DNA from 3 places in the Lysinibacillus sp. FSL M8-0216 genome. Region 3 is predicted to be linked to each of the others. Evidence: riboswitches for the same ligand, from Rfam matches in the RefSeq annotation. Region 3 holds a riboswitch; each other region holds the start of a gene.
The links. A riboswitch is a leader RNA that binds a small molecule or an ion and turns the genes downstream of it on or off. The one in region 3 is predicted to bind S-adenosylmethionine.

Region 1 (5,763 bases), 2.4 Mb from region 3:
CAACGACAACGATTGGTTTACTTTAATTCAGGCAAGAAAGTAACACCTCGTTCCAAATACTTAAGCAAAGCCCAGGCTCCAATTAATAGAGCAACTGGGCTCTTTTATTTTCGACTGTAAGGGGCAATGAACTATCCCCCTATCTCCTAAAAGTAGACTACTCCCCTATTTTTCTACTATTATTTTTTTACCTAATACCATTAGTGTTTATTGTCTGATTCTTATTGAAATTTATTAACTTTAAAATAAAGTAAAGCCGTTGATTGATTTCCAGCTTTCCATGGGCGGGGTCGAACTGCACCCTCGCCCTTCGTTCCAATCTGGAGTGGATATTAACTTCACCACAAAAAAATGCTCCCTTTAGATAAACAGATTTTATTTTTTAATCTGTCTACCTAATAGGGAGCATATCAAACTACTCGATGGCTTTTGTCTACAGTCTGAAATAACCAGCTTGCTGATCTTTATTTAGATTGAGCTACTTTCGTCGTTCATGTTTAATTTTCAGTAGTAAAAGTTTAGGCTTTCTTTTTTTTCGGGTACCCAATGAATATCGCTATCATACCACAAATACCAATAAGAATTGGGTAGAAAGAGTACGGCAAGATACTCACTGGCGAAATTTTGGCTACGCTTGCGGCTACAAGAAATTGGGCTCCGTATGGGAGAAGACCTTGGACTGTACAAGAGAAAATATCTAAAATACTTGCAGACTTTCTCGGCTCAATCTCATACTGGTCAGCAATATTTTTGGCAAGTGGCCCGGCAATTAGAATAGCAATTGTATTATTGGCCGTAGATAAATTAGTTAGACCCACAAGACCAGCTATACCAAATTCAGCACCCTTCTGCGATTTAATCCTGCGCGTTACAAGACGGAGTAAAAAGTCAATTCCCCCATTAAATTTAATAACTTCCACCATTCCAGCTATTAATATAGCCAGAAAGGCGATTTCATACATCCCTTCCATTCCTTCACCAATCTTTTGTATAAGGCTCATTATGTGATAGCTGCCATCTGCTAAGCCAACAGCACCGGCGAGAACAATCCCTAATGCAAGAACGAGGAAAACATTCATTCCAGATAACGCTAAAATAATAACTAAAACATAGGGAATAATTTTTATCCAATTATAGCTTAGATGCTCTACTTGGGCTGTCCCCCCGGATGTCATAAACCCTAAAATAATACTTGTGATAATAGCTGCCGGCAATACAATCCAAAAATTGACCTTAAATTTGTCCTTCATTTGTGCGCCTTGTGAACGAACTGCAGTAATAGTAGTATCTGAAATAAAAGATAAATTATCACCAAACATCGAACCGCCTACAACCGCTGCCATCACTAAAGCAATAGGTAGCTCCGTAAGATCGCTTATTCCAACTCCAATTGGCGCCAGCGCAACAATCGTCCCCACTGATGTGCCCATGGATAGAGAGATGAAACAGGCAATGATGAATAAGCCTACGACAACCAGGTTTTGCGGTATAACCGATAAAGCAAAGTTAACAGTGGAATCTACAGCCCCCATTCCCTTCGCTACCTCTGAAAATGCCCCTGCTAATAGAAAAATAATAACCATCAGCATGACATTTAAATTTCCGGCACCTTGGCAAAAAATATCAACCTTTCGGGAAAACGATTCTTTTCGATTCATCGCTAGAGCTACAGCACCCGAAATGCTGATGGCTACAATGACAGGAAAGGCATAAAAATCACCCATTATAATCCCTGAACCAATAAATAAAATCATAAAAATAACAAATGGGATTAGCGCCCATGGATTCTCTTTCTTCATTGTCTACCTCCAAAAATTAAAAATCAGCCCTATTTTTTATTTTTTCACCATAAAAAAGGCCTCATCTTGAAATAACAAGAAGAGCCCTTATAGTTAAAACGCTCCTCTTATCTATCAAGAACATTGCTTGCTGGATTTGGCACAGTAACTTAATAGTTCCGCTGCCGAGATTTCATCGGGCCAGTCCCTCCATCTCTCTTGATAAGAAGAAAAAATATTATATTTTTTACACAATATTAAAATACTAAAATAAAACATCCATAATTGCAACATGTTTTTAATTGTAAAAAAATCCCACGACTATTATCAAGTGCGAAATTCAACTTTTTATACGAATACGAAGCTTTGAATGGACACATAGATCGAAAATATAAATACCCCGACTAAAAACCAACCATATAATTTTCTCTCTCTCCGAAATTCATTAATTCCTAATGTTAACATAAATAAACCTAGAAAAAGGATCATTAAAAAGTTTAGCCGATAATCATGTGTCATAAATCCGTAAATGGAAAGCGTGATGCCTATTATTGATAAAATAATTTGTACTGTTTTTAACAAAACGATTCCCCCTATTTGCTTGAACGAATACTAACAGTTATCTAACCTTTTTTGAATAAAAAAATTCTATGATGGGTGAGATGACAAATGAAAGCCCAACAACTTTTTATTTTTGTTTTTTTAATTGGCTTTTGAACTAGAAACAGGAAATTTAAGTTTAATTCGAACAGGGCTGACAAAAGGCTTTTACCCTGCATTTATCTTTTCTTTAGGTTGTGCTGTTGGTGACATGGTGTACGCTGTACTATAGGTTTTGGGAATAGCCTTTCTAGTACAATCTAGTACAATATTCCAATTCATTTTATGGATTGGCGGTACTATCATGCTTGGCCCTTTAACCTTCCAAGCTTTCCGAGATACGTTTGCATGCAAAAAATTAGAGTCATGGAGCAGCGATTGAAAAGAAATCATTATGGGCTTATTTTTTACTGGTGTTTGGCTAGTAGTTTCAGCAACGACTGCAATCGTTGATTCCCAACGGTTGGTGGAAGTATAGTAGGTGGTACAACTATTGGACATTCAGCAACTAAAAGCTTACCTCCCTTCTTCTTCGGATTTATCACCGTTTCAATCCTTTGGGGGCTAATCCTTTCATATTTAAGTAGCATCGGTGGTAAAATAATGGGAAAAGGCTTATGCAAATAGTTTCGTTTATTTCAGGATTACTCTTTTTGTACTTTACTTTTTATGTATTCTTGAATGGTTTTGAAAAGCTATTATAGGGGTGAAAACCATGGTTAGAAGAAGATAGCTAGCCTCCTAGATCACCAAGGATATGTAGGAGGCTAGCTTAATTATAGGAGATGTTTAAACGATGAAGCAAAATAAATATGATGATATGCAATTCTTTTCTGCTTACGAAAAAATGCCACGTTCTGTTCAAGGGCTGGACGCCGCAGGAGAGTGGCATGTATTAAAAACACTTTTACCTGATTTGAAAAATAAACATGTGCTTGATTTAGGATGTGGTTTCGGGTGGCATTGTCGATATGCGCGCGCACAACAGGCAAAATCAGTGATTGGTGTGGATATATCTGAAAAAATGCTGGAAAAAGCTCAGGAAAAAACGGATGATCCTTTTATTTCCTATTTGCAAATACCGATTGAGGACATTCAATTTTCCGCTTCTCAATTTGATGTTGTATTAAGTTCCTTAGCTATTCACTATTTACAAAACTTTGAAGCACTATGCAAAAAGGTTTATACCTATTTAAAACCTGGCGGATCGTTCGTATTTTCAGTGGAGCACCCTATTTTCACATCCCGCCATGAACAGGATTGGTACAATGATGAACAAGGAAACCGACTGCATTGGCCAGTGGACCATTATCAAACAGAAGGCATGCGCGAAACAACCTTCCTTACCGAAAATGTCATTAAATATCACCGTACATTATCCACTTATATGAATGATCTAATACAGGTGGGATTTACAATACGTGCTGTGAAGGAACCTATGCCATCTGAGGAAATGATACAAACTATTCCAGATATGCAAGATGAACTACGAAGACCTATGTTTTTAATGATAGTGGCAGAGAAAAAATAAGCGTTTATACGTGTGATTATATCTATTACATTAGCACATTTCGTTGCTTCATATTTAATGGGGCAGCATCGCTACAGCTGCATGATGCCTGCCAAATACTGAGTAGTGGTAATAGAGGGCTAGATTGTCCCATAAATTAATTCTCTGAAAATCTCAGATAAAACAAAAAACCAGATGCTCCTCATAGAAGAGCGCCTGGTTTTATTGTGAAAGTGAATCTTACTAATTTACTTAGTTTTGATTCGTATTAATACTACGCTAAGTTGAGGCGTGGAACAAGTTAAAATATTTTCCATTCAATTTTTGGTAGGAATTTATGTTTTTTCGAGCATAGGAGTTACTCATGTCCTATTTATTTTGCAAGTAGGAAACTAACAAAAAAAACTAGATACCTACATAAATTATGTAAGTTCTAGCCTTTTAAGTGAAAGTGAATCTTACTAATTAATATTGCTTAGCTTTAGATTCATTTATGAATACGAATAAACAGCTAAAAGGTTTCATTATTTGGCCTATTTTTTCGTAAAAAATAGGATTACCCGCACAAAAAGACCAGGAAGTCACGAAATAAGTGAATCCTGGTCTTTTTGTGAAAAGTGAATGTTACTAGCTTGCTTTAGTTTTTTGTATTCTACTAATGAGGTAGACGGTTGATGTTGCAATAAGTTACATAAAATTTAAAAATATTTTAATCGATTACTTGAATGGCAAAATCAAATACACCCTCTGCCCCATCAACTGTAATGATGGAAATGCTATACACCCCTTCTGACATTGTATAGCTACCCTTTTCTAGTATCGTTGAATATTTTGCTCCTGCATTTACGGTTTTTTGAGCCCATAGTTTGGCATCTGCATTATAAATTTTTAAGCTAAATGGTTGTGTCCCCTTATTCTTTATATCATAGTGAATATCAAATTCTTGTGGAGAATGATTGCTGTAAAAAGATTTATGAAATTCACCATTTGCAGTTGTAGCATTTAGATAATTCAGTGGAAGTCTATGAAGCATGTCCATTTCCTGAGTGCTTGTCCTTGCCAATACTCTTTCCTGTAGCTGGGAATCTTTTCGTTTACTTGAATCAAATTCATCCGATGACTTTGTAGAGATATTGTCGCTACCAATTAGGGCAAATTCAAACATCAGTACAAGTAAAATGAGTAATTTCCATATTTTCACAGCGCCCACCTCCACTTACAAGTAATACCTAATTAGATATTATTCTACCATTTAAAAAATCACCATTCAAATTGCTAACTATAGATAAAAACTTGACAAAAAAAGTTATTTATGCTATAATTTACAATTAAAATATTTTCTTATATAATAGGATTCTCCTGGCCAGGGGAATCCTATTTTTTATTGTAAGGAGTGTTCGGATGAAGAAGCAGGAATCTAGTATAACTTCATTAATAGCCGCCTTTAGCAGAGCCCACCATAGTCAATTTGATGCGCCGAAAATATTTGATGATTATCTAGCACAGGAATTAATCTCTAAGGATGAATTTCAGAGCATTGAAGACAATATGGTGCAAGGTATTGAATTTTTCAATAAGGAAATTGCCGAAAAATATAAAGGCAATTCGAGAAAATTATTAAAATGGATTACGCAAGTTCAACTAGCGCCGACTCCCTTGGCACGTGCCGCATACTGTGAAAGAGTCTTACAAAACGAAATACAGCTCGGCGTTGAGCAATATGTTATTTTGGGTGCTGGTTTGGATACATTCGCTTATCGACACCCCCATTTAGAACGTGTATTAGAAATATTTGAGGTTGATTTCCCAACCACACAAGCATTCAAAAAACAAAAATTACAAGAAGCGTCACTCAGCCGCATCAATAATTTACAT
Region 2 (5,763 bases), 2.2 Mb from region 3:
TTTCACTCACAAAATAGTAGACACATCGTCATGAATTGGAGGACACTTATATGGAAAAAGAAGTAATTAGTTCAAGACAATTTACAATTATCACATTCCTCCTTTCTATCGGTACTGCCATCTTAATCATCCCTTCAAGTATTGCAAGCTCTAGTAAGCAAGATGCGTGGATTGCTGCAAGTATTGGTGTTGTCCTTAGTTTGCTTGTTGTGAAATTATTTGTGACGTTAGGGGACCAAACACCGACACTGAATTTTATTGAAGCAAATGAAAAACTTCTCGGTCGCTTTTTTGGAAAAATCACAGTGGTGGGCTTCCTTTCTCTTACCCTATTTGCGGGAGGAGAATTACTGTATTTTATTGGTGCTTTTATGAAAACAGAGGTAATGCCAGAAACGCCTACTATGGCATTTGCCTTGTTGTTTATTATTATAATTATGTATGCTACCTATTTAGGGATAGAAAACTTTGCTCGTTCAGCAGAAATACTTTTCCCTATGTTTGTCTTAATTTTTATTTTCTTTGTTGTCAGTATCACCCCACAAATTAAGTTTGAAAATATACAACCGATTATGGAAGCATCCAAAACATCCATCTTATATAGTATCATCCGCTTTGTAAGTGTCTTTTCTTTTTCGTTAGTTATGTTATTAATGATTTACCCTGCTAGTGTCAATGTCCAGCAATCCTCAAAGAAAGGATTTTACATAGGCATGCTTCTCGGTGGATTTGTTCTAGTAACATTGATTACTCTATCTATTTTAGTATTAGGGCCAGCCAACACGGCTTCGCGAACTTTCCCTAGCTATGCCCTAGCACAAAGAATCTCTATCGGAAATTTTTTACAGCGCATTGAAATTATCATGGCTTTTATGTGGATCGTATCCATTTTTATTCGAACGTTTATGTACTTCTATACAACTGTTGTCGGGATTGCACAAATTATGAAATTGAAGGATCACCGTCCACTTATCCTACCAATGGGTATTATTATGGTCGGACTTTCGCAAATTGTTCACCCAGACATCGTCCATTCCAACATTTATAATGATGAGATTTGGCCAATTTATGCATTTGTTTGCACCATATTATTACCCATACTTCTACTCATTGTAGCTGTTATTCGTAACCGAAAATCACAAGGTAATTCGACTGAAATGGGTCATGCGGATTCTAATCAGGGGCAAATGACTGATGCGAGTAATGCGGTTTCTAATCAAGGCAATCAGACGAAACCTGATAATATGGATTTCAATCAGGAGAATCAGACGAAACCTGATAATATGAATTCCAATCAGGAGAATCAGGCGATACCTGATAATAAGGATTCCCATCAGGAGAATAAGACGAAACCTGATAATATGAATTCCAATCAGGAGAATCAGGCGATACCTGATAATAAGGATTCCCATCAGGATAATCAGACGAAACCTGTTAATACGGATTCCAATCAGGAGAATCAGACAAAACCTGTTAATACAGATTCCAATCAGGATAATCAGACAAAACCTGTTAATACAGATTCCAATCAGGAGAATCAGACAAAACCTGATGATACAGATTCCAATCAGGAGAATCAGACAAAACCTGTTAATACGGATTCCAATCAGGATAATCAGACAAAACCTGTTAATACGGATTCCAATCAGGATAATCAGACAAAACCTGTTAATACAGATTCCAATCAGGATAATCAGGCGAACGATACTAATACAGGTACCACTCAAGTTAATCAGGCTAAACCTGCGACTATGGCTTCCAAGCAAGACAATCAGGCGACACCAGATAATACAGTTTCCAATCAGAAAAAAACAGATAATCCAGTCTCTACTCAAGACAATTCTGAAGCGGGCAACGCTACATCCAAACAGGACGACCAGGCGCCACCAGATAAAACGAGTTCTGACAAGAAAAATCTAGAATAACAAAGTCTAATTCCTTCAAGCTGCTTAGCGAAGAAATTAGACTTTTTAGTGTTATTTAAATATGATATTCAATTTCGTCCACAAAATCCCATTCATATGGTGTCTCTTGGTATACGTAGTAGTTCAACCAGTTGGAGAACAATAAATGCGTATGGGCACGCCATGTATTCATCGGTGCCTTTGCTGGATCATCATTTGGGAAGTAGTTTACTGGAACGTCTATATGGATGCCCTTGGCAACATCGCGACTGTATTCATCGGCTAATGTTGTCGCATCATATTCTAAATGACCAGTAATCATAATGTTTTTATTATCTTTGGATTGCACGATAAATACACCTGCATCCTCTGAATAGGATAATAAGCGTAAGTCTGGATGATTGCGAACCTCGTCAATCGAGACAGATGTATAGCGAGAATGAGGGGCTGTAAATAAATCACTAAAGCCTCGTACTAAATCTACTGTTAAATCAGTAATCACATGAGAATAAACTCCGGAGCATTTAGCAGAAAGCTCGACCTTTCCAATCCCATAATGATGATATAAAGCAGCCTGTGCCCCCCAACATATATGTAGCACGGATGTCACATTCTTTTTTGACCAATCCATAATTTCAGCAATTTCCTGCCAATAGTTAACCTCTTCAAATGGCATTTTTTCTACTGGCGCACCCGTAATGATCATACCATCATAGCGTCGATGACGAATTTGGTTAAACGTTGTGTAGAATAATTGTAAATGAGACTTACTGACATTTTTAGATTCATGAGTAGCTGTGTTTAAAAAAGTAATATTCACCTGTAATGGTGTATTTCCTAGTAATCGTAGTAATTGTAGCTCAGTTTTTTCTTTTTCAGGCATCAAATTTAAGATTAATATATTTAATGGACGTATTTGCTGTGTTCTCGCACGGTCCTCTTCCATTACGAAGATTTTTTCCTCACGTAAATGTTCTCCAGCAGGTAAATTTTTCGGAATATTAATTGGCATCTTGCGTTCCCCTCTCTTTTTTTGCTCCTTTTTCTAAAAATTAAAAAATCCTCCACATTCCATATGAGATAGAATGAGAAGGATTTTTTTCACGTTCACTCTTATCTCTCAAAGGAAAAACCTTTGCTGGAATTAGCACCTTTCTAACATTTGTTAGAGGTTGCTGAAGCGTCATCGGGCCAAATCCCTCTGCTTCTCTTGATAAGATTATTTAATTATCTTGAATTGTAACATGGACTAGTTAGAATATCAATAATTCATAGAATATTTTGTTATTCCTATGCATGTTCTCCAATCATTTGATAAACACTAAGCTTGCTGTATATGGTTATTCTACATGAAATTTTATGGTAAACATGCCGCTATTATGTTACCATATATCTTTAGTAATAGAGAGGAACGTGAATACTTTGATTAATATTGAATTTCCAAAACCAGATGTAGTCATTCGCCAACGCGAACAAGATGTAAAACCAGGTGATGTCCCAATTACACCATACTTTGGTTTCATCGACTTCCACAAAATCACACGTGATAAAGGCGGCATTTTCTTATTCTATAATGAAAAGAATGAGCTATTATTTGTCGGCAAAGCACGTAAAATTCGTCAACGCATTAAAAAACATTTTGAAGACAATGTATCTCCGTTGAAAAACTATCGTGACGAGGTCTTCAAAATTGAAGTCTATGAAGTAGAAGATCCTATGGAACGTGAAATTTATGAAACATATGCGATTAATACGTTCCGCTCCAAATACAATGTAGATAAAGTATTTTATTAATATCAACAAAAACCGAAATCTCTTTTTTAGGGATTTCGGTTTTTTTATTACATCATAGTCATGCGATCTATCGCCATGCTTTTGCCGTTAATATATAGCTCAATAATCGTCAGCTCCGGGTTTTTATTGATGGCATAGACATACGGTTGAGCTTCTTTCTTTTGCTCGCTTCCTTCCTTGAAATGAATGACTAACCGATCTTCATTTGCTGCCACACTTGCTAGCACATTTCCTTTCGAAAACATGACAAGATAGTACGTCATGTCATCTTCATACAATAACTGAATTCTTTCTTGAGCTATAATATGCTGTTGGATATGGTCAGGAACGATGGTTAGCTCCTGAATCTTAGGTGGAACTAGCAGCGGTGCAGAATCACATCCGCCAATCCATAATACATAAAACAATACTGGCAACATCCATTTTTTCAAGATGCTCCCCTTCCCTTATAGCTACTCTAAGAAAAATGCTTTACGTTCTTTAGCAATCCAGTCCTCAAGCTCTTTATCATCACGCTTCACTAGTCGATTGATAAGAACATCATGCCAAACATAATCCTCTAATAAATAAATATGCACAGGATCATTCGTTATAAAAGCGGTTTCCTGGTTTGACGGCGAGTGACCATAAATCATTTCTTGTCCATCAACCGATAAAATAAACCAATGGGGTGTAGAAGTCTTTCTCGTATAGTGTGTGGCTCTGTGCTGATCGATAGATGCCAGATGCTCCCCGACATATAAGGTAATGCCATGCACCTCCACATGCTGTGATACCCCTTCGATATCCTCGCGTAAGGCATCGTACATATCTTCCCACATCGATAGGATGACTTTTGTCTCTGCTTTTTTTAATAAGGTTTGACAATAATTGATGATTGTCTGCTTCCCTTTTAGCATTAACACTTTAGGTTCCGTTTCTTGTTCTTTCGTTTCTAGTTTTTCTAATTGATCACTAATCGACGTAAAATTCGATTGCCAGCGCTGTTGAACTTGCTGCAAAAACATCTCGACAGGAATGGAAGAATAAGTCGTTTGATCCGCCGTTTCCTCTTTCAGTACGAATCCCTTCTCAACAAGACCATTTAATATGTCATAGATTCTAGCTCTTGGTATCCCAGAGTTTTTGCTAACTTGGTAGGCACTGACATGACTATTTTGTACGAGTGCTGTATAGGCCTTTGCCTCATATTCTGTCAATCCCAGTTCTTTTAATTGGGCGATTAATTCATTCATATCATCCCTCCATATTTTTATTATAGGCTACTGTTGTGAACATTTGCCAATGAAAAAATTAGGCTTTACAGCATCGAATAAATTAGTTACTATTTCAGTAGTAACTAATAAAGAAGAGGTGTAAGCATGGTTTTTGATGTGGATGTACATATTTTAATACTATTGATTTCCTTTGGATTTTTGGCAGCATTTATCGATTCTGTCGTTGGAGGTGGTGGTTTAATTTCCTTACCAGCCTTATTGTTTGTTGGCTTAAATCCCGCCGCTGCAGTAGCAACCAATAAATTAGCTGGCGCGATGGGCTCACTCACATCGTCCATTTCCTTTTACCGTTCTGGTCAGCTTGAAATTCGATCTGTCCTGAAATATTTCCCTCTCGCCTTCATTGGATCATTATGTGGTGCTTGGACTGTTCATTTAATTAACCCAGCCCTATTAAAACCATTAATGCTTATCATGCTGGCGGCTGTTGGGATATATACGATCTTTAAAAAGGATTGGGGCGCTGTCTCAACGGTTAAAAATCTATCTAAAACGCACTTATTTTTATTTATGATGCTATTATTTGCTATTGGGTTTTATGACGGGTTTCTTGGTCCTGGAACGGGCTCTTTTTTAATCTTTAGCTTCTTGCTTGTTGGCTTTGATTTTTTAAAGGCGGCAGGAAATGCGAAATTTTTAAATTTAGCAAGTAATGTGGCAGGTGTTTGTATGTTTGCTTACTTAGGTCAAATCCATTATGTATATGGTTTAGTTATGGGAGTTGCTCAAATTGGTGGGGCTATGCTTGGCTCTCGTATGGCCATTCAAAAAGGAAGCGGCTTTGTCCG
Region 3 (5,763 bases):
TAGAAATTATCTCGGAAAGTTAAATATTTCATTTGATATAGATTAAATATTCTAAATAGTATAAAATTATATAATCGGCTTTTTATTTGGTTGTGCTACCAAAAATTAGATTATTCTTATGCAGAAGAGGAGTGGGGTTAGCTCTTTTAATTAAGGATAAAGCCTCCTGCCTATTTGTTTGAAGCAGAGGTAATTTTGATGACAGAGATAATGGAACCAAATACTAGTTGAACAAAAATAAAGTGGGATGGAGGAATAAGGAATGGAAGAAAAGTTAGCGAAAAAGCTTCGTCATGAGCAATTACGAGGCAAGGTTGTAACAGCAGAAGAAGCAGCATCTTGGATTAAGGATGGCATGGTATTAGGGATGAGTGGTTTCACTCGTGCTGGAGATGTAAAAGTTGTACCTCTTGCTCTTGTAGAGAAAGCTAAAAAAGAGAGCTTCCAGGTAGATATATATACAGGAGCATCTCTAGGCCCTGAGGTAGACCAATACCTAGCGGAGGCTGGCGTTATTCGCAAGCGAGGACCTTTCCAGGCAGATGCTGGTATTCGCAATAAAATTAATAGTGGTGATATCACATTTGTAGATGCACATTTATCTCATAATGCGGAGTTGGTTCGCCAAGGCATTATAGGACCTATTGATTTTGCAATTATTGAAGCGGCTGCTATTACAGAAGATGGCTTATTAATTCCTACAACTTCAGTTGGTAACTCTCCGATTTTTGTGCAAGAGGCAGATCAAATCATCATTGAATTAAACATAGCACAACTTGATGCATTAGAAGGTGTTCATGATATTTTCGTTCCTGCACAACAGGGGAAACGGGACCCAATCCCTTTGCAAAATGTGTCTGATCGTCTCGGTACAATTGGTATTCCGTTAGATTTAGATAAAGTAAAAGGTATCGTAGTTTCTGATATTTTAGATGCGCCATCAACGATCGTTCCTGCTGATGAGGAAACGGATATTATGGCTAATCATCTGTTAAACTTCCTACGAGAAGAGATTAAAGTTGGACGTTTAACAACAAGCTTGCGTCCAATTCAATCTGGGGTTGGATCAGTGGCGAACGCAGTGTTACTTGGTTTTAAAGATTCTGAGTTTGAGAACCTAGAAGTATTCTCAGAAGTACTTCAAGATGCAGTATTTGAATTAATCGATGCAGGAAAAGTGAATTTTGCTTCTGCTACTTCCATTACCCTCTCTGAACAAGTAGGAAACCGTGTTTATGGGAATTTTGACAAGTATGCGGATAAATTAGTACTGCGTCCACAAGAAATTTCTAACCAACCAGAAATTATTCGTCGACTCGGTTTGATTTCAGTAAATACGGCATTAGAAGTTGATATTTACGGAAATGTTAATTCTACACATGTTTCTGGCACTAAAATGATGAATGGTATCGGGGGATCGGGTGACTTCGCCCGCAATGCGCGTTTAGGTATTTTTGTGACTAAATCCTATGCTAAGGGTGGGAATATTTCGAGCATTGTCCCAATGGTATCGCATGTGGATCATACAGAGCATGATGTTGATGTTATCGTAACAGAGCAGGGAGTGGCTGATTTACGCGGGCTTGCTCCGAGAGAACGTGTAGGTCTAATTATTGATCATTGTGCTCACCCTGACTATCGTGAGCAGCTATGGCAATATTTTAACGACGCTAATGAGGCAACTGGTGGACATCATACGCCACATGATCTTGAAAAAGCGCTGTCATGGCATGTCAATTACGCAAAAAGTGGGACAATGAAAGACCCAGCTTTATCAAAATAGAATTCTAATAAAAAGGCCTTGAAGGACAGCTGCTCCCTCAAGGCCTTTTGTTGTATAAGTTTATCTAAGACGATTAGAGTTTAAAGTAGGCCAATCCATTTCCAATAAGTTGCAGAGAACAGCAAAATTAGGAGGAAGCCGAGAATCGTTAGTGGGATACCTGATTTCAGGAAATCCTTTGTTGTAAACGCTCCTGTACCATAGGCAAGCATATTTTGTGGTGCACTAATTGGTAATAGGAAACCAAAGCTAATAACAAATTGTTGTACAATAACAAAACCAACCTGATCAACATTAGCTGTTAATGTGGAAGCTAACACGATAAACACTGGTATAAGTGCAGAGGCTAAGCTTGTTGCACTAGCAAAACCTAAATGAATAAGAATATTAAATAATGTTACGATAGCAATCGTAGCAAGAATTGGCATAGTATCTAGACCGAGTGAACCAAAAACTTTATCTGATAACCATGATGCACCTTTTGTATTCAGCAAAATAGTTCCGAGCATAATACCTACTGCAAAGACAATGATTGTTCCCCAAGGGATATGAGGTTCAACTTCCTTCCATGAATAAACGCCGATTTTAGGCATTAGTAGTACAGCAATGGCGATAATTGTAACCGTTGTTGTATCAAATGGATGGAGCTTGCCTTCCGTTGCCCAGAAAAATAGTAAAACTAATGATGTAACGATCAACCGAATCTCAGGTGCTTTTAACGGCCCAAGCTCAGCCAATTGTTTCTTGATGACTTCTTTACCACCATCAATATTGCTCGTCTCAGGCTTAATAAGCGTAATCATAATGAAAAATAAGGCTACTGACATAATAATCGAGAATGGGGCAGCATAAAGTAACCAAGCACCCCATGAAATATTCACATTAAATTGCTCTTGGATGAAATTCAAAGCAACCATATTTTGCGCTGCCGCAGTTTTAATACCGATATTCCAAATGGAGACGGCTTGTACAGAAGTAATAACGAGTAAAGCAGCAAGTCGACTATCACGTGGTAAACCGAATGCTGCGACCATTCCAAGAAGAATAGGGACTACTGCGCCAGCACGTGCAGTAGCTGAAGGAACAAAAAATGCAAGGGCAATTGAAACTAATATTGCACCGAAAACTATGGCTTTTGTTTTTGTTCCTACAAGTGAAAGAATCCAAAGAGCAAGTCGTTTATGCAAATTGGTAATTTGCATGGCTGCTGCTAGAAAAAGAGCCGCTGCTACTAGGGCCACGGCAGAGTTACTAAAACCACTTAATGATAGTTTTAAGGCGCTAGCAGTACCTAGTTGTGTTGTTGGATCATCCATGGATGGTGCAAGTCCTAGTAAAACAGTGACGAGTGCGATAATCATTGCAGAGCTAACAGGATATGAAACGGCCTCTGTTACCCACAGGATAACCGCGAAAGCTAAAATGGCTAAAGCGCGCTGTCCGGATACAGGTAGCTCACCGTTATTAGGTAAAAAAATAATGATAATTAATAAAGCAAAAGCCAACCCAATCCATAAAGGCTTTAAATTACGCTTCGTTGTTGTTTGTTTAGGTGAAGACATATTTTCTCATCCCTTCTACGTCTACGTAAAAATGACGGTTATTATCCATAACATCGGTCAGTATAATGTTTTTTTAAGATAAGAATTCGTCCATTTGTTGTATAGAATGAAAAGAAGCGAAATATGTCTGTTTTACAGCTTTAATAGTAATTAAAGAGATAATTTATGGTCATAAAAAATACAAATATCTCCTAAAAAATATTATTTCTTTTTCTTGAAGGCAGAAGTAACTTTAGGTTCGGTTCCATTGATTAAACGTTGAATATTTTCAATGTGCAAAATAATAGCAATAGCAAAAAGTAGAATGGCAATAATGGTCGGGCCAAGCCCAGGAATCCATAAATAAGTAGCGGTACAAAAAATGAGGTAAAACTCTAATACCCCAACAATTAAATAGTTCGTTGCAAAAGATAAAATAATAAATAGAATAAGTGCAAATAAACCAATCTTCCAATCAACCGCAAGTAAAATTCCAATGATAGAGGCAGTCCCTTTTCCACCATTGAAGCCCATATAAAAAGGGAAATTATGCCCCAAAATAACCCCTGCAGCTATCAAATAGGTGAGGAGCCATGTTTGTTCTGCTGTTAAATGTGTTGCATCTGTTAAATAAAAATGTGCACCGACGATGGCTACGACGCCTTTGCCAATATCGATAAGAGCTACTAAAACGCCATATTTCCAGCCGAGTGAAAGCGTAGCATTAGAGGCACCAGCATTGCCATGGCCAGCTTTTTTTAAATCAACCCCGGATAAAAATTGTGCCACTTTAGAGCCGTGAATACAGCCAATCAAATAGCCAACAACTAGAAAACAGATCACGGCTTTTACCATAAAAATACTCCTTTCAAATTTTTTTTAAAATAGTGTATGCGTTCTTACTACGTAAAAGAGCAGACAGAAGTTTCGGAAAAAATAAAATTTAGATGTTGACAGAAAAAAACTCTATGCTTATACTTTGTAACAACGATGGAAATTGAATCTCATACTCTTATCAAGAGCGGCGGAGGGATAGGCCCTATGATGCCCGGCAACCAGTAGGTGATGAACTTACTAAGGTGCTAATTCCTACAGATTCTTACTTGGATCTGGCAGATAAGGGGAGGAAAACTTGCAACCGCAACCCTCTTCTTAGCTGAAGAGGGTTTTTGTTTTCTACAGAAAAATCCTCCTCATCTCCGGTACCATCGTAAAAAAATAACCAAATGGAGGTACACAATGACAAATTTTAAACCAGAAACACTGCTGTTACATGGCGGTCAAGAACCAGACCCAGTGACGGGTTCTAGAACAGTTCCTGTTTACCGTTCAACTGCTTTCGTTTTTAAAGACACTGCTCATGCGCAACGTCTTTTTGCCTTAGAGGAAGCGGGAAACATTTACACGCGAATTACGAATCCGACAGTGGATGTTTTTGAAAAGCGTGTGGCTTTATTAGAAGGTGGGACGGCAGCAGTAGCACTTTCATCTGGTGCAGCAGCTATTGCATTTTCTATTTTAAATCTAGCTGGAGCAGGAGATGAAATTGTAGCAGCCAGTTCTTTATATGGTGGTACGTATAATTTATTCGCTAATACATTACCAAACTATGGTATTAAAACGATTTTTGTAGATGAAACAAACCCAGAGAATTTTAAGGCTGCCATTACTGATAAAACAAAAGCTGTCTTCGCAGAAGTTTACGGTAATCCAAGCTTAAAGGTTTTAGATATTGAAGCTGTAGCTAAGATTGCACATGACAACAGCTTACCATTAATTATCGATAGTACATTTGCTTCTCCTTATGGTTCTACACCAATTGACTACGGTGCAGATGTGGTAGTTCACTCAGCAACTAAATGGATAGGTGGCCATGGGACAACTCTAGGCGGTGTTGTTGTAGACGCTGGTAAGTTTGATTGGACTAGTGGGCGATTCCCAGGCTTTACAGAGCCGGATGCTTCTTACCATGGTTTACGCTATGGAATAGATACAGCTTCTGCAGCATTTGCTACAAAGCTGCGTGTACAGCTGTTACGTGATTTTGGACCAACGTTAAGTGCAGATGCAGCTTTCAATCTATTACAAGGTTTAGAGACGCTTCATTTGCGTATCCCTAAACACAATGAAAATGCTTTAGCTGTGGCTGAATATTTACGTAACCACCCATCTGTGGAGTATGTAAATTATAATGGCCTGGAAGATTTTCCAACACATGAGTTGGCGAAAAAGTATTTAAAAAATGGCTTCGGCTCAGTGCTTACATTTGGCATTAAAGGTGGACGTGAAGCAGGACGAAAGCTTATTGATCATGTAAAGCTGTTTTCACATGTGGCAAATGTAGGGGATGCTAAGTCGCTAATTATCCATCCAGCATCTACTACACACCAACAATTATCAGCAGATGAACTAATTCAAGCTGGCGTAACCGAATCGCTC

Region 1: it holds a riboswitch for S-adenosylmethionine, as region 3 does, so the genes downstream of both, MKX57_RS13560 (Na+/H+ antiporter NhaC family protein) here and MKX57_RS01840 (O-acetylhomoserine aminocarboxypropyltransferase/cysteine synthase family protein) in region 3, are expected to answer to the same signal.
Region 2: it holds a riboswitch for S-adenosylmethionine, as region 3 does, so the genes downstream of both, metA (homoserine O-succinyltransferase) here and MKX57_RS01840 (O-acetylhomoserine aminocarboxypropyltransferase/cysteine synthase family protein) in region 3, are expected to answer to the same signal.

What each region holds. Positions count from the first base shown of each region.
Region 1 is NZ_CP152007.1:2,756,273-2,762,035, forward strand. It holds gene MKX57_RS13555 (VanZ family protein) at 1-43, shown strand, start outside; gene MKX57_RS13560 (Na+/H+ antiporter NhaC family protein) at 519-1,799, opposite strand; SAM riboswitch class I at 1,904-2,007, opposite strand; gene MKX57_RS13565 (DUF3953 domain-containing protein) at 2,127-2,360, opposite strand; gene MKX57_RS13570 (class I SAM-dependent methyltransferase) at 3,175-3,909, shown strand; gene MKX57_RS13575 (hypothetical protein) at 4,598-5,089, opposite strand; gene MKX57_RS13580 (class I SAM-dependent methyltransferase) at 5,290-5,763, shown strand, end outside.
Region 2 is NZ_CP152007.1:2,600,789-2,606,551, forward strand. It holds gene MKX57_RS12690 (hypothetical protein) at 1-17, shown strand, start outside; gene MKX57_RS12695 (endospore germination permease) at 51-1,925, shown strand; gene metA (homoserine O-succinyltransferase) at 1,981-2,916, opposite strand; SAM riboswitch class I at 3,015-3,124, opposite strand; gene MKX57_RS12705 (nucleotide excision repair endonuclease) at 3,327-3,698, shown strand; gene MKX57_RS12710 (hypothetical protein) at 3,746-4,129, opposite strand; gene MKX57_RS12715 (TrmB family transcriptional regulator) at 4,151-4,933, opposite strand; gene MKX57_RS12720 (TSUP family transporter) at 5,060-5,763, shown strand, end outside.
Region 3 is NZ_CP152007.1:371,350-377,112, forward strand. It holds gene MKX57_RS01825 (succinate CoA transferase) at 263-1,783, shown strand; gene MKX57_RS01830 (DASS family sodium-coupled anion symporter) at 1,864-3,345, opposite strand; gene MKX57_RS01835 (glycerol-3-phosphate acyltransferase) at 3,547-4,179, opposite strand; SAM riboswitch class I at 4,334-4,447, shown strand; gene MKX57_RS01840 (O-acetylhomoserine aminocarboxypropyltransferase/cysteine synthase family protein) at 4,564-5,763, shown strand, end outside.